2 regions of the Allocoprobacillus halotolerans genome follow, and region 2 is predicted to be linked to the other one. Evidence: riboswitches for the same ligand, from Rfam matches in the RefSeq annotation. Region 2 holds a riboswitch; the other holds the start of a gene.

Region 1 (11,218 bases), 710 kb from region 2:
CACAAATCTATGCATAGCACTAATGTAAGCATATAAATCAAAAACCTGTGAACCAATATGACAATGAATACCTTCAAATTCAATATGTGTTGAGTCAACAATCTGTTGAATAGCCTTTAAATAAATACCATTTCTTGCGCTAAATCCAAACTTTGTATCTTTATGTCCCGTTTGAATATAACCATGTCCCCCAGCCTTAATTTCTGGTACAACTCTCACTGTTGCATAAATTGTTTTATCATATTGACTTGCTATCTTTTCAACAAGTTCAATTTCATAAAAGTTATCAATCACAAAATGATCAACATCATGAGCAATCGCATAATCTATTTCAGATGGAAGTTTATTATTTCCGTGGAAATAAATTTTATGTGGATCAAATCCAGCTTTTAAAGCAATTGAAATTTCTCCAGCACTGACACAATCAATGCCAATTCCATATTCACTAGCAATACGATAGATTTCTAAACAGCTAAAAGATTTAGATGCAAATAATGGTAAGACATGATTGTATTTATCTAAAAATTTTGTTTTTAATTCTTCAAATTGATGACGAATATGTCCTTCACTCATGACATAAAGTGGTGTTCCATATTTTTTGACTAAATCCATAGCATTAACATCATCTATGTATAAACTACGATCTCTTATTTGAGCAAATTGTGTTTGTAAAACCATTTTTATTCCCCTTTAATATAAATTCTTTAAACTAAATAATCCATTTTCTTTATCAGCAATCTTTAAACATGCTGAAATAGCCCCTTGTACAAAAACTTCTTTCGATAAAGCTGTATGTTTCACTTCAATAATTTCATCATGTCCCGCAAATATAACACTATGTTCACCAAAAATCGTTCCAGCACGGACTGATTGAATCCCAACTTCATTCTTTTCACGCTTATGATGAACTGTTGATCGGTCATAAACTTCTTCTGTTTCTTCAATATCCTCATGAATCACATCATATAAAAGTTTTGCCGTTCCACTAGGCGCATCAATCTTTTGATTATGATGTTTTTCAATAATTTCAATATCATATCCATTTTCATAAAATTCTTTAGCAACTTCTTTCACAATCTTTGTCAACATAGATACCCCAAAAGATGTGTTATATGACTGAAAGATTGGAATTTGTGAAGATGCTTCTTCAATATGTAAGATTTGTTGTTGTGAATATCCTGTTGTCGCAAGAACCAAAGCACAATGATTTTTAACACCAAATTTTAAAATATCACTTAAATTATCAGGATGTGAAAAATCAATGATTGCATCAACTGATTCATCAACTTCATTTAAAGATGTATACATCTTTTCGTCAATTTTCGCATCAAAGAGAGGAGAAACAACACCTACTAAATTCATGTGTTCATTTTCTCTTACTGCTTGTGCAACTTTTTTACCCATTAAGCCAAAACCATAAACTAATACATTCATCTTAATAACCCTTCTTTTCAAATCTTTCCATTGCATCAAATAATAACTTCTTATTGGCTTCAGTCGTTGGAATCAATGGACGTCTCACCATTTCACCACAAACACCCATTTTCTTTAATGCAGCTTTAGGCATGATTGGATTGACATCAACAAACAAATACTTGCTGACATCATTCAAATCATATGCCATTTGTTTCGCTAAATCCATATCACCATGTAAAATCGCTTGAGCAAATTTTTCTGTTTCTCTTGGATAAAGATTAGATAATACAGAAATCACACCTTTTCCACCTGCAGCCATAAACGGTAAAATATTATCATCACAACCACTATACATATCAAAATCTAAATCTCTTGTTTGTGTTAAAACATCCATTGCATAAGCAATATTATCAGTTGCATCTTTCATTGCTTTAATATTCTTATGTTTCGCAAGTTCAACAACTGTATCAACTGTAATATTCATTCCTGTACGTCCTGGTACATTATAAATAATCATTGGAATATCGACTTGATCTGCAATATAAGTATAATGATCAATTAAACCTCTTTGACTTGTTTTATTATAATATGGCGTTACGACTAAAATCGCATCAGCTCCTACTTCTTTAGCAAACTTGGCTTTCTTTAATGCTGTTTCTGTATCATTTGATCCGGCCCCTGCAATCACTTTGACACCTGTTCCTTTTGCCATTTCCATCACAATCTTTGTTAATTCAAATTCTTCGTTAATATGAATAGTTGGTGTTTCTCCTGTTGTTCCATTCACTAAAAGAGCCTGTACACCTCCATCAATCATTCTTTGAACTTGTCTTTTAAATCCTTCATAATCAATACTACCATCATCTAACATGGGTAATACTAATGCAACTGCACTTCCTTCAAAAATTGGTTCCATAACTTTCCTCCTATTTATATTCTTTCTTAATTTCTGACATCGCTAAATCAATATATTCCAATGGAATAACACAAGAAATAGATACTTCTGATGTTGTAACTTGAAGTAATGGTATTTGATGTTTACCTAACACTGTAAAAAAGATTGCCGCAACACCCACTTCATCTTTCATTGCATCACTTTCAAGTTTAATTTTTGCGACTTGTCTATTTTGATAAATTTGTATATGGGGATGCTTTGTTCTTACTATTGACAAAGCCTCATCTAAATTCTTTTGGTCATCTTGACTACATGTAAAATCAATACGCATTTCATCTTCTAAAAGCACTTCTGAAATCATATCAATATTGACATTCTTTGAAGAAATTGTTTGAAAAATATCACCTACAAATAATGAGTTCTTTTCTACATTCATCAATTTGACTTGGATAATATGACGATCAGATTCAATCAATTTCATTATTTTCACCTTCTTTGTTAATAAAAAATTGCAATGGTCCCATTGCAATAATAAAGATTATTTTATTAAGCAATAGCACACCACTTTATCCTAAAGTGACAGTGATATAGATATTCTCTATACCCCCAGGCAATAATCACATGCAAATAATTATCCCTTCGGCAATCGTTCCTCCTTCTTTTTAGTTGCACCTATTGATATAAAAGAACTCTTAACTCTTGCACCTCTATCTTTTTTTATACTATCATATGAGCTCTTTGAAAGCAACCTTTATTTTTTTGACTTTCGGTTTTTTGCATTCTTTTTTGAAGGGTATGTCTTGTTGTTTATTGTCATAACCCTTGTTTTCTTATCTATATCATCTTTTTTGTTTTTATTCTCTTTTTATTGTAGCTGAAAAAGTGTCATTTTCATGACCTTTTTTATTATTTACTATATGTTCATTTTATAGTTTCAGTTGCAGCTGCCTGTATTCCTGCTTCTCTCTTATATTTTGAAACTCCTTGATTCCCTTTTGTGCATATTTTAATATTTCCTGTATCCCTTTACTGATCTGATAGCACCAGTAATATCTCTTTCCTTTAAGCGATTTGCTTCTCTCTATCATCTTTATGACTAGTAATTTCTTGTCTACTTTCTCTGCCAACAGTGTTATATGCCCTATATGCATCATCAATATCGTATTCAATACATTTATTGATTTCATTGTCCTTACTCTTATATTTTCAAAACCATACTGATTCTTTTTGAATCTGAATTTCTCCTCGATTCGCCACCTTGACATATATGCCCTCACTATCTTATGCACATCTCTTTTATTCCTGATCTCTCTATTCGTTAAAAGCATCATCGGTTTTTCTTCACTTAATCCATACACAATGACTAGATTTAATATCCTTCCCTTTTGTGATGGCAGTTCCACTCTCGTATGTGATACATAGACTTCACTGTCTTCCTTAGAAAAATACATGTTCATCTTAATCTTGCCTTTTCTTCTTTTGGCGATTTCTCCTACTTTCTTTGGCTTCCCTTTAAACAATAATGTTCTATTTTCTTTGAGTCTGATGATGAAATCATCTGCATTATGATTTTCATCTATGAAGTAATCATAAAATACATTGGCATCATATCCTCTGTCACATACAAATGTACATCTTTCAGGAATGAGAGATTTGACATATTTTATGCTCTTTATTGTTTCATCGTTCATTGACTTGAATCCTTCACTTTCAGTTGAATAGATATGGCTATACAAAGATATTGGATGATGTTGATCCTGTGTGAGGGCAGTTGCCTCACATACATGGTATCCAGGATAAATGTCATCCTTAAGTGAGGAAGCATCCCTGACCATACAAAGATCTTCAAATTTTCTTCCATATTTTTTGATGATTTCACTGTTATCAAGTAAAATGATCCTGTCTTCGCTAAGATGCTTGATAACCATATCATTATAATTGGATTTCATTTGGTTCATTGCTTCATCATCAAATTGAGCCAAATGATTGGATAATCTGTCAATTGTATAATTGAGCTTGATATTTTCATCAAGAGCTCTGGCAATATCGCTAAGTAGAACACTTTGACTTCTTGCAAGACCAAACATCATGTCCATGACAAACTTGGCAGCAGGTTTATCAAGACTGTCTGATAATTTATTAGAAAAATTGACAATTTCTCTTTTCGTTTCATATAGATCTGTGGTAAAATAACTCATGGAAAATCCCTCCTAAATTTTGTTTATTGAGATAAAATTATTATAACATTTTAGAGGCTGATTTTCCTTATAAATAAAGCAAAACAGGCAATTTGTGAATAACTTTTTACCTGTTTTTTATTTTTTTACCGAAACTCAAATTATTTTTTATTCAATTATGTTATACTTGTAAAAAAAGAAAAGAGGTCCTGATTATGATGATTCTATTTTATACAATTTTATCTCTCTTTCTTATTATAGCACCTTTTTACTATTTTCTTCGTATATTTAAACATATGAAAAAAAGTTCGCGTTATATTCTCTATACATTAACAATTGTATCTATATTAACACTTCTTATAAAAATCTTTTTAAAACCATCTTTTGATTTATGGTTTTATACTGTTAGTTTTTATATTCTATCTTGTTTTCTATTTTGTTTATGTATACTCATTTATCGTTTATGGTGTCATTACTTTCATCATGCTTTTCAAAAATCAATAATGCCTATATTTGTATTAATTTCACTATTGGTTACAGGTATTGGTTATTATTCTCATTTTGATAGACAAGTCACTCATTATCAAATTTCTATTGAAAAAGATACAACATTAAAATCTTTAAAACTTGCTTTTATCAGTGATATTCATATAAGCAGTGGAACAACACCACAAGATATTCAAAATCTTGTCAAAACATTAAATCAAAAAGACTATGATCTCATATGTTTAGGTGGTGATATTTTTGATGAATCTTCTTCAATGAATGATATTGAACAAACTTTGCAAATTCTATCAACTATTCATAGTCAATATGGTATCTTTGCGATAGATGGTAATCATGAAAGATATGTATCAATATCTACTCAAGAACTTTATCAAAAATATCAAATCACATATTTAAATGAAAATTTTGTATGTATTGATGGTCTTTTTAATATAATAGGACGAGAAGATGTCAGTCTACGCACTTCTACTTCCATAGAAACAATCTGTCAAAATATGGATATGTCTTTACCAACCATTGTCTTAGATCATAATCCTTTACGATACGAAGAAAACCTTAAATTTGCTGATATACAGCTTTCAGGTCATACTCATGCTGGTCAAGTTTTTCCTGGTTCTTTGATTACTGGTTTGATTTATGATAATGACTACGGCGTACTTATAAAAAACAACAAATCTTTGATTGTTTCTAGTGGTTATGGGTCATGGGGATTTCCGCTACGATTAATGACACAATGTGAATACGTTGAAGTACATGTTTCATTTTGAGAAAAAATTTTTTATAGTAGACTTTTGAATTCAAATAATATATCATATGAAAAGCGAGGTAAGGATTATGGTTATAGAATTAGATAGTCAATATGAAAACAGAAAAGAAATCATTGAAAACATTGTAAAAAAAGTTATTCAAGACAATCAAATTGAAATGACTGAGATTTCTTTTGATAACTTAATTATTCATCTCTCTTTATGTCTTTCTAGAGAAATGAGTGGAACTTATATTCCAACAAGTGAAAGTCAAATCAATCATTTAAAGAATCATGAATATTATCAAATTTCTAAGCAAATCATTGAACAATTAAATGATTATTTCCATATTGAGATTGATGAAAATCAAGTGCAATATGTAACTATGTATTTAGCAAACATCAATCTTTTAGATATTGATTTTAACTGTGAATTTGATTTATATGATGATGATACAGAAGAAATCATTAATGAAACAATTAATCGCATTCAAAATGATCTTCAGTTAGATTTAAGAAAAAATAAAGAGTTCTATACAGGAATGACTTTACATTTTTATCCTGCTTTAGATCGTTTACAAAACAATCATCAATTAACTGACAATCCATTAAAAGATAAGATTCAGGCTCAATTCCAATTAGAATATAAATGTGCTGAGATTTTTAATGAAATTGTTGAACAACATTATCATCAAAAATTTAATGAACATGAATTAGCCTATATTGCTTTACATTTTGGAACAGCTTTAAAGAAATAGAAGTTGAAAAGCTTCTATTTTTTTATGCAAAACTTTTATGAAATATCTTAAAAAATATGTCAATAAATATATATGTAAAAATAAAGAACTTCATCATAATTGACGAAATTCTTTATTTTCTCCACTTAATATAATTCTCATGTATATTTAGATATACTTCAACACATCTTTTTCACTATGTATATCTGTTATATGTAATGCAAGATTGTTTAACTCTTCTTCATTACTTAATTCAATTCTCAATGTCAATTCAGGTGTGAGTTTTCCTAATATTTTTTTAAGTTGAGCCATTAGTATTTGCATTTTACCTTCTTTTTTCCTTCCTGCTCAATGTCTTTCCAAAATGACCACATTGCCATAGTCTCTTCTTCTCCTTTCACTTGTTCTAAAATATCATATCTTTCCGTAAGTATCGCTATCACCCTTGCGGCTGTCTTTGAGACTTCCATCCCTTTGAAATCTTCTTTCTCTTTTCTCCATATCTGATTAACTGTTTTGACGATATTGCGATTATCCTCATTTTTGAGTAGGTGATAGTCCAAATCCTTGATGTCTACAATCTTCATCTTCCAGTCATTTGGCATCCCCTTCAAGCTTTCAGGAATATCCATTCTTTCTACCAGTGACGTGGCTGCTGTCCATCTTCCTTCGCCATGAAACAATACGAGGCTGACAACTGGCATGATCTTGTAGCTCTTGTACTCCTTATCCTGCATGTTGTAGGTTAATGCATCATAGAGAAGTGTTCTTGACACCATTGTAAAATCAACCTGATCCTGTGCTTCCAATGCCAAGATAGCCTGTGAATCCTTTCCTTTCCACAACATGATGACATCACGTCTTCTTTCCCTGGAAATATAATTGCCTACAAAGATTTCACTTGTATCCATTCTTTGAAGTTCATCAGGCTTAATGACATCTTGACCGCCATAGAGAATAGCGTTCATCATATCAGCAAAGTGTTCAGGATTTCTGAAGAAATCTCTAATGACATCATCAACTTTCAAATCTTTCATAATGACCTCCTTTCAATATATTCCAGGAGGGTTCATAGACATTATACAATAATATTTGCTTATTGTAAACATACATCATTTTAATAAGAACCCTCCTATTATTTATATACGCAATTTTTTTCTATTTTTCTTTTTTATTTCCAACTTTTTCATATTTTTTTAAATTTAAATATTTTAACTAATAACTTTCCTATATAAACTAAAAAATCAGCTTTAAGCTGATTTTATACAAATGCATATTTACGAACTTTCAAATAACAAATCAAATGAACACTTAGTGTGAGTAACCAAGATATTGGATAAGAGATATAAAGAATAAAGAGTGTATGATGTATCTGGAAGATTGTAAATATCCATATAATTCTAAATAAACAAGCTCCTGTTAAAGATACAAGCATTGGCATAATTGAATAACCCATTCCTCTTAAACTTCCTACAATGACATCCATGATTCCACATAGAAAATACGTTGTACTGACAAGACTTAAACGAACCATTCCTGATGTTATAACTTGTGGATCTGTTGAATAAATAGCAAGCAAAACATCTCCTAATAAATAAGCACCAAATCCTAAAACAAATCCAATAATTGTAACAACAGCTAGACATCTGACAAGAATTTGATTAACTCTTTGATAATTTCTTGCTCCCATATTTTGACTTGTAAAACTTAAAGATGTTTGATAAATAGAATTCATCGCTGTATAAACAAATCCTTCAATATTACCTGCAGAAGTATTTCCTGCCACAATAATAGATCCAAAAGAATTGACTGATGATTGTATTAAAACATTAGAAATATTAAAAACCATCCCCTGTAATCCTGCAGGCAATCCAATTTTCAACATTTTTATCAATTTATCTTTATGAAAATGTAATTGATCTTTTGATAGTTTTAAAACTCCCTCAGCATGAATTAAGCATCTTAAAACAAGAATGGCTGATATACATTCTGACATCATTGTAGAAATAGCCACTCCAGCAACACCTAAATGAAATACAATAACAAATATCAAATTAAAAATAACATTAATAATACCTGCAAAAGTTAAATAATAAAGAGGTCTTTTAGTATCTCCAACTGTTCTTAATAAAGCAGCTCCAAAATTATAAATCATAAAACCAGGCATACCTATAAAATAAATACGCATATACAATGTTGACAAATCAATCACATCAGCTGGTGTTCCCATAAGTTGTAATAAAGGACCAGCTAAAATATTACCTACAAATATCATAAAAATACCACCATAAATGGCTGTACAAATAGCTGTGTGAACAGTTTCTGATGCATTTTCTTCATCATGTGCACCACAAAATCTTCCAAATAAAACATTCGCTCCTACTGATATTCCTATAAATAAATTAACCAATAAGTTAATCAAAGAACTTGTTGAACCTACTGCTGCTAAAGCTTCACTTCCGGTAAATCTTCCCACAACAATAATATCCGCAGCATTAAATAATAACTGTAATATCCCCGATAACATTAAAGGTACTGAAAAAACAATAATTTGTTTTAATAATGGCCCATGACACATATCAATTTCATAACTTTTACTCATCATCTTATCCCCCTTCCCTTGTTTGTTTATTATAGCACTATTATATCATAATGATAAATCTTTTCGTTTTTTGAAATGAAAAAGATGAATTTCTTCATCTCTTACTTACGCTTAAATATTATATATAAAATATATAAAATAACACTTTCTAAAAGACAGGCAAAGGTCATCAATATTGCAATATAACTTATAAGAGAAAGTGTTGGATTCCCTCTATTAAAAGCTGTCACAACCAAAAAGACGATTACACTCACTAAACCAACAACTCTTAAATATCTAAAAAACTTATAATATCTTTCAGCTAAAAATTGATACTTTTTCATTTTATTTCCCTATACAAAAGCGTTTAAATAACTCATCTAATAAATCTTCTTTTGCTCTTTCTCCTAATATTTCTTTTAAACTTTCCCAACTTTCATATAAATCCGTCACAATTAAATCAGTTGGAACATAATCATGCATAGCTTGGATTGCATTTTGTAATGATTGTTTTGCTTTTTCTAATAATTGAATCTGTCTAGCATTGGCGAGTATATCATCTTGTGAAGATGTTATTTTTCCTAATGCAAACATGTCTTTAATTTGATGAATCAATGGCTCTATATCATGATTCTTCGCACTAATATAAATACCATCTATATCTTGCATTTGACCTTGATCTTTTTTATTAATCACAATAATTCTTTGAGTATCCTTTGATAATTCTAATAATTCATAATCTTCTTTTGTTAAAGATTTTGAACCATCTAAAACAAGTAAAACCAAATCAGCTTGATGAATCAATTCTTTAGATTTAGAAACACCAATATTTTCAACAAGATCATCTGTTTCTCTAATACCTGCTGTATCAATCATATTTAAAATAATATTATCTAAACGAATTGTTCCTTCAACAATATCTCTTGTCGTACCAGCAATATCTGTCACAATAGCCTTATCTTCATCTAACAAAGCATTTAATAAACTTGATTTTCCCACATTTGGTTTACCAATAATGACAGTTGAAATACCATCTTTCAATAAATGAACATTTCTTGATGATTCAATGATATGATTCATTTTATCCTGTAATTGTTGACTTCTAGGAAGTAATGACTCTGCTGTTAGTTCTTCAACATCTTCATATTCAGGATAATCAATATTCACTTCAATTTGTGTAATAATCTGAATTAAATCTTCTTTTAAATCTTCAATAAAATGACTAATATTTCCTTGTATTCCTTTTAATGCGAGTCTGGAAGCATAATCATTTTTAGCACTAATTAAATCACTAATCGCTTCAGCTTGAGATAAATCAATACGTCCATTTAAAAATGCTCGTTTAGAAAACTCGCCATGTTTAGCCATACGTGCTCCTTTTTTAAACAAAGGTTTAATACCTTTTGTGTAATAAAAACACCACCATGACAATTGATTTCAACCATTTCCTCGCCAGTAAATGTTTTCTGTCCTCGATATATATTCACTAAAACTTCGTCAATTTTTTCATCTTGATCTTTAATAAAACCATATGTAATTGTATGACTCGCTTTATTGATGATTTGACCTGTAAAAAATTGTTGTACAAAAGCAATACAATCTTTTCCACTTAAACGAATAATTGAGATTGCTGCTTCTAAACGCGATGTCGCAATAGCGACAATAATATCATCATTCATTGATTTCATTTCCTTTCCTTTATCCTTCATATAGTATAACAATATCTTTTTGAAATATCTATGAACTTATGAAAAAAAGTAACACTAACGTGTTACTAACAGTAATTTTGTAAATACATAGCTGGATTGTCTTGATATTTTTGAGCTTCTTGTTCATCCAAGAAAATAGAATAATGAATCTGTCTTGATGAGATTTGATGATAACCACTACAATTACCATAACCTTCGATTTCAAAAGTATACTCATTTTCATTTCCTTGAATATTCATGACTTTACCACTCATAATCCAACCCTGTACAATAAAATAAACAACTTGCCCAGCTTTAAGCATGATCATCTTCCAATCCTTCAAATTGTAAACGATAGTATTTGGCATACACATTATTTTTATTTAATAAAAATTGATGTGTTCCTCTTTCTACAATACCATTATTACCAATAACAATAATTTCATCCGCATTTCTGATTGTAGATAATCTA
Region 2 (11,218 bases):
AATTATGAAATTGAAATGTTGCGTTCTGCAGCAATGAATTCTTTATTAGAAAGAAATGATACTATTGTTGTTGCATCAGTTGCTTCTATTTATGGACTGGGAAATCCTGAACAATATCGTGAAATGATTTTTCTTTACGTGTTGGAGAGGATTTTGATCGTCGTGAACTTTTAACTTACCTTGTTGATCGCCAATATCAAAGAAATGATATTGAACAGTCAAAAGGAACATTTCGTGTTCGTGGCGATGTGATTGAAATTGTTCCTGGACATACGGAAAGCTGGTTGATTCGTATTGAACTTTTTGGTGATGAAGTTGAAGGTATCAGTGAAGTTGATCCTTTAACTGGAAAAGTGTTGGCACGCTATAAGACATATACAATTTATCCAGCATATGGCTATGTCACAAAAAAGGAACAAATGTTACAAGCTTGTGATACTATATCTGAAGAATTAAAAGATCGTTTACAATATTTTAAAGACGCTATGAAACCATTGGAATATGAGCGTTTAGATCAACGTACAAGACATGATATTGAAATGTTAAGAGAAGTGGGGATGTGTCCAGGAATAGAAAACTATTCACGTCATATTGATGGTAGACAGGCAGGACAAAGGCCTTACACTTTAATCGATTATTTTCCTGATGATTTTTTAATGATTATTGATGAAAGTCATGTCATGTTGCCACAGGTTAGAGGAATGTTTAATGGTGATCGTAGTCGTAAAGAAACACTTGTAGAATATGGTTTTCGTTTACCAAGTGCCTTAGATAATCGACCATTACGCTTTGAAGAATTTGAAGATATTATCAATCAGGTGATTTATGTTTCAGCGACACCGGGTGATTATGAATTAGAAAAAACACATGGTGAATATGCTGAACAAATTATTCGACCAACGGGTTTATTGGATCCCATTATTGATGTTAGATCAACTCAAAATCAGATTGATGATTTAATTGATGAAATTCATGAGCGTATTGAAAAAAATGAAAGGGTTTTAATTACAACACTGACAAAACGTATGGCTGAAGATTTGAGTGCTTATTTAAAAGAAGTTGGTTTAAAAGTGGCTTACTTACATTCAGATACAAAAACATTAGAAAGAACTGAAATCTTAAGAGATTTAAGACTTGGAAAATATGATGTATTAGTAGGAATCAACTTATTAAGAGAAGGTTTGGATTTACCTGAAGTTTCGCTTGTTTGTATATTGGATGCTGATAAAGAAGGCTTTTTAAGAAGTGAACGTTCATTAATTCAGACGATTGGACGTGCTGCCAGAAATGCTAATGGAAAAGTCATTATGTATGGTGATCATGTGACTGAATCTATGCAAAAAGCGATTGATGAAACCAATCGTCGTCGTCAGATTCAAGAAGCCTATAACCAAGAACATCATATTATTCCACAAACAATTCATAAAGAAATTCATGATCTGATTCAAGGAAAAGAAACAATGGAAGAAGCATCATCATTGCTTCAAAAAGGTAAGAAAGCGCCTCAAAAGGCGAAGAAGAAATTGATTGAAGATCTTGAAAAAGAAATGAAAGAAGCAGCTAAAGTGCTTGATTTTGAAAGAGCGATGGAATTAAGAGATATTATTTTGGAATTAAAAGGTGAAAAATCATGAAAATAGAGGCTTTGGCACAAACGATTTTTGATGATATTTTAAATCATGGGGGAGAAGTGTATATTGTTGGTGGAACTGTTCGTGATGAAATGATGGGATATTGTGATCAACATGATGTTGATGTTGAAGTTTATCATCTATCTTATAATCAACTGTGTACCATTTTACAACAATATGGTCATGTCAATACCTTTGGACAATCCTTTGCAATTGTGCAACTAGATACACTTCCTCATTATGATTTTGCCTTGCCTCGTCAAGAAAAGAAAACAGGTCATAAACATCAGGATTTTGAAACCTTTATAGATCCTGATTTACCTCTTGAAAAAGCTATTTTAAGACGTGATTTAACAATCAATGCCCTGATGTATGATTATCAACATAAAAAAATCATTGATTTATCAGGAGGCTTAGAAGATCTTCATCGTCACATCATTCGTTGCGTGGATGAAAAGCGTTTTATTGAAGATCCTTTGCGTGTATTAAGAGTGGCTCGTTTTATAGCAAAACTGCAATTTGAAGTTGAACCACAAACCAAAGCTTTATGTCGTCAAATGGTTGAACAACATATGCTTGATAACCTTTCTAAAGAAAGAGTGTATCAGGAATATAGTCAAATTTTAATGACAGATATGCCTTCGCTTGGCTTTCAGTTTTTAAAGGATATAGGGGCTCTGCCACCTTATTTACAAGCCCTCACAACAACAAACCAACGTTTAGATTTTCATCCTGAAGGAGATGTCTTTACCCATACTATGTTAGTTATTGATGTTGCTAGTCATGTTAAACAAAAAACAGATCAACCACTATGGTTTATGTGGTCATGTTTATTACATGATATTGGCAAACCACTTGTTACAACAGAACAGGGACACGCTCCATTACATAATGAGGCAGGAGTAGAGGTTTTTCAAACCGTTGATTTCATTACTTCTAAAAAAGCCAGACAATATATTCAAACAATGATTATGTATCATATGCATTTGATGAATATGTCTCGTCATCATGCTCGAGATATATCTTATTTAAGGCTTTTAAAGAAAATTGATGGAAAAGTTTCTATGAATGATTTGATTTATATAAGTTGTTGTGATAAGTTAGGTAGGGGAAAAGTTGCTCAATCACAATATGATGAATTTTGGATTTTTATCCAAGATAAACAACAACGTTTGGGCAATCAGGCATTACCTGCCATCATTGATGGACATGATCTGATTGAAAATGGTTTTCAAAATAAACAAATGTTTAAAAAGATACTTGAAGAAGCCTATGATTTACAATTACAAGGTTATCGTAAAGAAAAGATATTAAGGAGTTTGAGAAAGTATGAACAAGGATAAGATTATTATCAAGGGTGCAAGAGTGAATAATTTAAAAAATATTGATGTAGAAATTCCTCGTGATCAGCTTGTTATTATGACAGGTTTATCAGGAAGTGGAAAAACTTCTTTGGCTTTTGATACCATTTATGCAGAAGGACAAAGACGTTATGTGGAATCATTAAGTGCCTATGCAAGACAATTTTTAGGTGGCATTGAAAAACCAGATGTGGACAGTATTGATGGACTTTCACCAGCGATTGCGATAGATCAAAAAACAACATCCAACAATCCTCGTTCTACAGTAGGAACAGTCACAGAAATCTTTGATTATTTAAGACTTCTTTATGCGAGAGTTGGTCATGCCTATTGTCCAACTCATCACGTTTTGATTGAATCTCAAACCATAAAACAAATGGTTGATACGATAGATCAATATCCTGATGGTACAAAATTACAGGTTTTATCAAGAATGTGTCGTAATCAGAAGGGAACACATAAGGACTTATTTGAACAACTGATGAAAGATGGTTTTTTACGTGTAAAAGTTGATGGTGAAATGCGTCTTTTAGATGAAGAGATTGTTTTAGATAAAAATAAAAAACACAATATTGATGTTGTGGTGGATCGTATTGTCAAAAAAGAAGGCTATCGTTCACGTTTAGCTGATTCTTTAGAAACAGGATTGAAACTTACTGGTGGTGAAGTCATTGTTGAAAATCTTGATGAAAAAACTGAAAAACTGTTTTCTCAACATTTGGCTTGTCCACATTGTGGTTTCAGTGTTCCTAAATTAGAACCACGTTTGTTTTCTTTCAACAATCCTTTAGGAGCTTGTCCAGATTGTAAAGGGATTGGTGTAAAAAATGAAGTTGATAATGATTTGTTGATACCTGACTGGTCATTAAGTATTAATCAGGGTGGAATCCGTTATTTTAAGACATCGGTAGGAACAGATCGTATTGAATGGCAAAGATTTTTAGTACTATGTCGTGAATATGATATTGATTTAGACAAACCATTGAAAGATTTCAGTAAAAAGAATTGGATATTATTTTATATGGTTCAGATAAACCGATTAGTTACACATTACAATCAAGTTCTGGTAATGTATCTAAAACAACAAAACATATTGAAGGTGTCAAAACGTTGATTCAAAGACGATATGAAGAAACAACATCTTCATGGTCTAAAGAATGGTATGCTTCTTTTATGGCTGAACATACTTGTCCAACTTGCCAAGGAAAACGTTTGAATGAACAAGTTCTAAGTGTACAGGTTGGTGGTTTGAATATTAGTGAATTTACAGATATGTCGATTGAAAAAGCACTGGCTTTTGTTCGTGATTTAAAATTAAATGAAACGGAAACACAAATTGCGAGATTAATTATTAAAGAGATTCAAGATCGTTTAACATTCTTAAATGATGTTGGGTTAGGCTATTTAACATTATCAAGACGTGCTGGTGGCTTATCTGGTGGTGAGGCACAGCGTATTCGTTTAGCAACACAAATTGGTTCACGTTTAACAGGAGTGCTTTATGTTTTAGATGAACCATCTATTGGTTTACATCAACGTGATAATGAAAAATTGATTAAAACATTATGCAATATGCGTGACTTAGGAAATAGTGTTATTGTCGTAGAACACGATGAAGATACAATGCGTGCTTCTGATTATATTATTGATATTGGACCAGGTGCTGGTGTTCATGGTGGTGAAGTGGTAGCAGCTGGCACACCTGAAGAAGTGATGCATCATCCAAATTCTATTACCGGAAAATATCTATCAGGAGAATATAAGATACCTGTTCCAGCTAAACGTCGTAAAGGTAATGGTTTGTTTATTGAAGTCAAAGGTGCTAAGGAAAATAACTTAAAAAATATTAATGTTAAATTTCCACTTGGCAAGTTTGTTTGTGTCACTGGTGTTTCTGGAAGTGGAAAGTCAACATTGGTGAATGAAATTTTATGCAAATCTATGCGTGCTAAACTTTATCACTCTAAAGAAAAGCCAGGACGTCATCGAGAAATTTTGGGATTAGAAAATGTTGATAAAGTAATTGAAGTGTCACAAGATCCAATTGGACGTACACCTCGTTCCAATCCTGTGACATATACTGGTGTTTTTGATGATATTCGTGAATTATTTGCGAAAACACCTGAAGCTAAGATGCGAGGATATGATAAAGGACGTTTTTCATTTAATGTCAAAGGAGGACGTTGTGAGGCTTGTCAAGGTGATGGTGTCAAACGTATTAGTATGCACTTTTTACCAGATGTTTATGTACCATGTGAAGAATGTGGTGGAAAACGTTATAATGAAGAAACATTGCAGGTCACTTATAAAGATAAAACCATTTATGATGTTTTAGAGATGACAATTGAAGATTCATTAACTTTCTTTGATAATTTACCACGTATCCGTTCTAAACTTCAAACGATTTATGATGTTGGATTAGGATATATTAAATTAGGGCAGAGTGCCACAACTTTATCTGGTGGGGAAGCTCAACGTGTTAAACTTGCGAGTGAATTACAAAAGAAAGCAACAGGAAAAACGGTTTATATTTTAGATGAGCCAACGACTGGATTACATAGCCATGATGTAGCCCGTCTTATTGAAGTTTTAAATCGTATCGTTGATCAAGGAGATACAGTGATTGTTATTGAACATAATTTAGATATCATAAAAGTTGCTGATTATATTATTGATTTGGGATTGGAAGGTGGCGATAATGGTGGTACAATTGTAGTATCAGGAACACCAGAAAAAGTCGCAGCTTCTCAAAAGAGTCACACGGGACGTTTTTTGAAAATGGTCTTGGAATAGGAGGAAAGTCATGGGAAAGTCAGTCAAAATCAAAGATTTATTGAAACCAACTTTGTATCATCAAATATCAGGCGATGAATCAGCATTAGAAAGAGAAGTCTTTGTGCCAGAAATGAATCGTCCAGGTTTTGAATTGGCCGGATTTTTAAACATACTGATTTTAGAAGAATTATTTTATTTGGTGAAAAAGAAATATCATTCGTTAAGGAAATGAGTAAGGAATCACAATTAGCTTGTTTTTCTAAATTAGCGAATGATGAAACACCATGTATTATTATTGCTAAGGGTTATGAATGCCCAGAAATATTAAAGAATATCGCTATAAAAAGAAATTTTCCTATCTTTGAAACAACACAGGCAACCGGACGTGTATCTATTGATTTAACTGGAACACTAGATGAGGCGTTAGCTGCAGAAACGTTAATGCATGGCGTTTTCTTAAATATTTATGGTAAGGGTGTTGTTATTCGTGGTGATAGTGGGATTGGAAAATCAGAGATAGCCTTAGAATTAATCAAACGTGGACATTTCTTGATTGCTGATGATGCAGTAGAACTTTATCATATTGGTCAAGGAATTGTTGGACGTGCACCAGAAGTTTTACGAAATTTATTAGAAATACGAGGAATAGGGGTTATTGATGTCTCTAAAATGTTTGGGGTGGCATCTGTTTTACCAAAAGATAATGTTGATTTAATTATTCAATTAGAACGTTGGTTACCATCACGTGAGTATACGAGAATAGGCATGGAAGAAGATGATGTTATGGAAGATATTTTAGGCATCCAAATTCCTAAGATTGTTGTACCAGTGACGGGAGGACGTAGTATGTCAGCAATCATTGAAGCAGCTGTGATGAATATGCAATTAAAGGATTCAGGATTCGATTCAAGTAAAGAATTTGTCAATCGTATTCTTGACAATATTAAAAATAAATCATCATGACATTTTTGAAGATTTTTCAACTTTTGTATCCATTGGACCACTTCATATTCAATGGTATGCTGTTTGTATTCTCACAGGGGCTTGTATTGCATATTTTTTAGGACAATATCGTTTTAAACAATTAGGATATTCTTCAACAATCCTATCAGATTATTTTCTAGCTTTACTGTTAATTGGTATTGTGGGAGCTAGAATCTGGTACGTCATCTTTACCTTCGATGAATTATATGCCTCATCACCAATGGAAATCTTTGCGATTTGGCATGGAGGTTTAGCCATTCAAGGGGGAATTTTCTCCGGATTAATATACAGTTATTACTTTTTTAAAAAGCATGATATTCCTTTCTTAGTCGCAGGTGATGCTATTATGCCTGGTGTTTTAATTGCCCAAGCATTTGGCAGATGGGGAAATTTCTTTAATCATGAAGCTTTTGGAGGAGAAGTGAGTTTAGAGTTTTTACAATCACTACATCTTCCACAATTCATTATTGATAATATGTATATCAATGGTGCCTATCACCACCCAACATTCTTATATGAATCACTAGGAAATGTGATTGCTTTTCTATTGATTATCTTTGTGGTGAGAAGATTTCAAAAACATATAGGGACTCAGTTCTTTAGTTACTTTGTCTTTTATGGTTTGGTTCGTTTTCCTATTGAAGGCATGCGTACTGATAGTTTAATGTTTGGACCTATTCGCATGGCTCAACTTGTATCGATTGCCTTTTTGATTGTAGGTCTTGTTGGCATTGTTTATGTGCATTTAAAAGGCAAGAAAATCAGTGATATGAATCAAAGTTAAAATGTGGACTCGTCCACATTTTTTTCTTTAAGTGTTTGTTCATGAACATTTCATATAAGACGTATATAATTGAAACATGAGGTGATTTTATGCATAACTCTGCAAAGAAAATTATTAAACAATATCATGATAATCAGGATGTTTATCGTTCTTTGAAACATGATATTGATGATATTTTTACCCGTATTATTGAAACACACCATTTTCGTATTTCTAATATGGCTATTCGTATTAAAAGTGAAGATGCTTTAATGAAAAAGATTACATATAAAAATAAATATCGTGATATTTCACAAATTACAGATGTTGTTGCTTGTCGTATTATTACTTTATTTGAAAATGATGTGGATCGTATTTATGAGTGTGTAAAAGATAATTTTGATATTGTAGAATATAATGATAAAAGAAAGAAGAATTATGATGATCGTATTGATTTTGGGTACAATTCTTTACATTTATTGATTAAGTTTAATGATGAAAGATGTCAATTGATTGAATATTCAGCCTATAAAGATATTGTTTTTGAATTACAGATTCGTACAACATTGCAACATTCATGGGCAGAAATTGAACATGGGTTAGGTTATAAATCACAATATGAAATACCTAAAGATATTCGCCGTCGTTTAACAAGATTATCAGCATCATTAGAATTATTAGATGAAGAGTTTGTACAGATTGCAAAAGAAGTAGATGAATATAATAAAGGAATTGTGCATATTGAAAAAGTTTTAAAAACCGATATTAATGCCAATTCATTAGCTCAATATGTCAATACTTCTCCACGCATAAATAATATTTTAGAAAAGTTACACACGGAATTTCAATTTCAGTTTGAACGCGATTCAGAATTGATTTCACAATCACGATTAGTCCAAAGATTTCATTATATGGGTTATACTTATATTAATGAATTAGATGATTTTGTAGAAAATCATATAAAAGAAATTGAATGGTTATCGCGTGAACGTATAGAAAATTCTAAAGAAAATCAAAAAATTAATATTTATAATGTATTGATTTGGATTTCACTTGTGATGTTGGCCAATGAAGGATCAGCCGATCCAGAAGATATTTTTACAAAAGAAAGTATTGAACGTTTACGGACTTTAAAAGAAATTATCGAAGAAAAACAGGTCAGTGTTTCATAAATGATGGATTTATGGGAATTTTTTATAAAAAAGATGTGAAAAAAGTTGACAAGATGTTAAAAAACATATAGCATAAGACATGAAAATAAAAGAATTAGAGGCAGCAATGCATCAGAGTACTATTTGGAGTTGGCAGACGAAGAAAAATAGGAAAGGTAATCATTGCCGAAAGATGACTATTGGCAAATTGTTATCTTGGGGTTATAGGGAATACTTATAACACTCCTCCATCATGATGGAGAGGCGCTATTAATATGATGACTCAGTCGTGTTAATAGCACGACTTTTATTTTTAGATAATAAAAAGGAGAGAAATAAAAATGAAAAAATTTGGAAAAGTTATGATGGCTACTTTGATGGCTTCACTTTTATTTGGTTGTGGAAGTAATAATGCAACAAGTGAAAAAGAACAATTTGTAGTAGGAATGGAATGTGGTTATGCACCTTTTAACTGGCAAGTTAGTGAAGAAAGTGAAACGACAGTATCTTTAGGGAATGCTGGATATGCTGATGGATATGATGTGCAGATTGCCAAAAAGATTGCTGATGATTTAGGAATGGAACTTGTCATTAAAAAGATTTCATGGGATGGTCTACCAGTTGCCTTAGAATCAGGGGAAATTGATGCGATTATTGCGGGAATGACAGCCGATGAAACAAGAGAAGAAGGTATTGATTTTACAGAACCTTATTATGATAGTGAAGGTATGATTATGATTGTTCGTAAAGATAGTGAAGAAGCTAAATTTACTGATATTCAACAATTTAGTGGAAAGAATGTTGTTGGACAAAAAGGGACAAATTATGATGATGTCATTGATCAAATCAAAGGTGTCAACCATGTGACACCAAAAGCAACTTATCCAGAAATGGTTGTTGCTTTACAACAAGGTGATGTTGATGGTATTACAGCTGAAATGGCAGTTGCTGAAGGTGTTTTAGCAGCTAATGATGATTTAACAGTTGTTCAATTTGATGAAGGCAAAGGATTTGAATGTGATACAACAGTATCTATTGGTTTAAAAGAAGGAACAAGAGATAGTGAATTCTTTAAAAAAGTACAAGCCTCTTTAGATAAGATTACAACAGATGAAAGAAAACAATTAATGAGTGATGCTGTAACAAGACAGCCAGCAGGAGAATAATGTATGCGTATTGATTTTGCAAAAGCGTGGGAGATCTTTCAAAGAAATTTTTCACTCTTTAGTTATGGTGTTCAGATAACATTACTGTTTGCGATTGTCGGAACAGTATGTGGATTTTTGATTGGATTACTTGCTGGTGGAGTGAGAGCTATTGAAATCAATGACTATGATTCTACCGTTGTCAAAGTATTGAAACGTATTGGAAAATTATTAACAGGTTTTTATATTTGGGTGTTTAGAGGAACACCAATGATGGTTCAGGCGATGTTTATATTTCATTTATTAAGACAAGTGATTAATTGGTCTTCAATGACAGCTGCTTTATTTATTATCTCAATTAATACTGGAGCTTATATGGCTGAGATTATTCGTGCTGGTATTCAATCTGTGGACGTTGGACAAACAGAAGCTGCGAAAAGTATTGGTATGACAACAACTCAAACATTAGTTTCTGTTATTTTTCCACAAGCAATTAAAAATACTTTCCCATCAATTGGAAATCAGTTGATTGTCAATATTAAAGATAGTTCTATGTTGAATGTTATTTCTGTAACAGAATTATATTTTCAGACAACTTCAGTTGCTGGATCAAATTATAAATATATTGAAACATTTTTGGTATCAGCAATCATTTATCTCTTTTTAACAACAATCAGCACCTTTATTTTGAATTATATTGAAAAAAGAATGAATACAGTGAAACAAACAAAGGATTTTTGTAGTTAGGAGATTATATGGAAGCAATTATTCAAGTACAGCATTTAAAGAAAAGTTTTAAACATTTAGAAGTTTTGCATGATATTAATTTTGATATTCATAAAGGTGAAGTTGTTACAATTATTGGTTCAAGTGGTAGTGGGAAATCAACATTATTACGTTGTATCAATTTATTAGAAAGATTAGATGATGGACATATCTTGTTTCATGGAGAAGATATTTTAGGGCGTGGTTTTCATGTCAATCAATATCGTTCTCGTGTGGGAATGGTATTTCAAGGGTTTTATTTGTTTAATAACTTAACAGTTTTAGAAAACTGTATGATTGGACAGATGAAAGTTTTAAAACGTAGTAAAGAAGAAGCCAAGCAAATGGCTTTGAAATATTTAGAAAAAGTCGGGATGTTAAGTTTTGCAAATCAAAGCAGTGTGCAATTATCAGGAGGACAAAAACAAAGGGTAGCGATTGCTAGAGCTTTATGCATGAGTCCGGAAGTCCTTTTGTTTGATGAACCGACAAGTGCATTGGATCCTGAAATGGTTGGCGATGTTTTAGCTATCATGAAAGAATTAGCGAATGAAGGTTTAACGATGATTGTGGTAACACATGAAATGGAATTTGCGAAAGATGTGTCTTCACATGTGGTGTTTATGGATCAGGGTGTGATTGT

What was found. A riboswitch is a leader RNA that binds a small molecule or an ion and turns the genes downstream of it on or off. The one in region 2 is predicted to bind lysine.
Region 1: another riboswitch for lysine. It lies ahead of NMU03_RS06410 (ACT domain-containing protein); the one in region 2 lies ahead of NMU03_RS02335 (transporter substrate-binding domain-containing protein).

The regions. Positions count from the first base shown of each region.
Region 1 covers NZ_CP101620.1:1,077,788-1,089,005, forward strand. The annotation lists gene lysA (diaminopimelate decarboxylase) at 1-678, opposite strand, end outside; gene dapB (4-hydroxy-tetrahydrodipicolinate reductase) at 691-1,434, opposite strand; gene dapA (4-hydroxy-tetrahydrodipicolinate synthase) at 1,436-2,332, opposite strand; gene NMU03_RS06410 (ACT domain-containing protein) at 2,343-2,792, opposite strand; lysine riboswitch at 2,858-3,029, opposite strand; gene NMU03_RS06415 (transposase) at 3,238-4,509, opposite strand; gene NMU03_RS06420 (metallophosphoesterase) at 4,704-5,762, shown strand; gene NMU03_RS06425 (BglG family transcription antiterminator) at 5,830-6,498, shown strand; gene NMU03_RS06430 (hypothetical protein) at 6,646-6,801, opposite strand; gene NMU03_RS06435 (Rpn family recombination-promoting nuclease/putative transposase) at 6,789-7,514, opposite strand; gene NMU03_RS06440 (MATE family efflux transporter) at 7,739-9,079, opposite strand; gene NMU03_RS06445 (hypothetical protein) at 9,181-9,402, opposite strand; partial or broken gene mnmE (tRNA uridine-5-carboxymethylaminomethyl(34) synthesis GTPase MnmE) at 9,404-10,737, opposite strand; gene NMU03_RS06455 (hypothetical protein) at 10,833-11,075, opposite strand; gene NMU03_RS06460 (ABC transporter ATP-binding protein) at 11,062-11,218, opposite strand, start outside.
Region 2 covers NZ_CP101620.1:365,405-376,622, reverse strand. The annotation lists partial or broken gene uvrB (excinuclease ABC subunit UvrB) at 1-1,634, shown strand, start outside; gene NMU03_RS02360 (CCA tRNA nucleotidyltransferase) at 1,631-2,974, shown strand; partial or broken gene uvrA (excinuclease ABC subunit UvrA) at 2,961-5,785, shown strand; partial or broken gene hprK (HPr(Ser) kinase/phosphatase) at 5,796-6,730, shown strand; gene lgt (prolipoprotein diacylglyceryl transferase) at 6,693-7,535, shown strand; gene NMU03_RS02340 (GTP pyrophosphokinase) at 7,625-8,686, shown strand; lysine riboswitch at 8,774-8,943, shown strand; gene NMU03_RS02335 (transporter substrate-binding domain-containing protein) at 9,007-9,831, shown strand; gene NMU03_RS02330 (amino acid ABC transporter permease) at 9,835-10,557, shown strand; gene NMU03_RS02325 (amino acid ABC transporter ATP-binding protein) at 10,566-11,218, shown strand, end outside.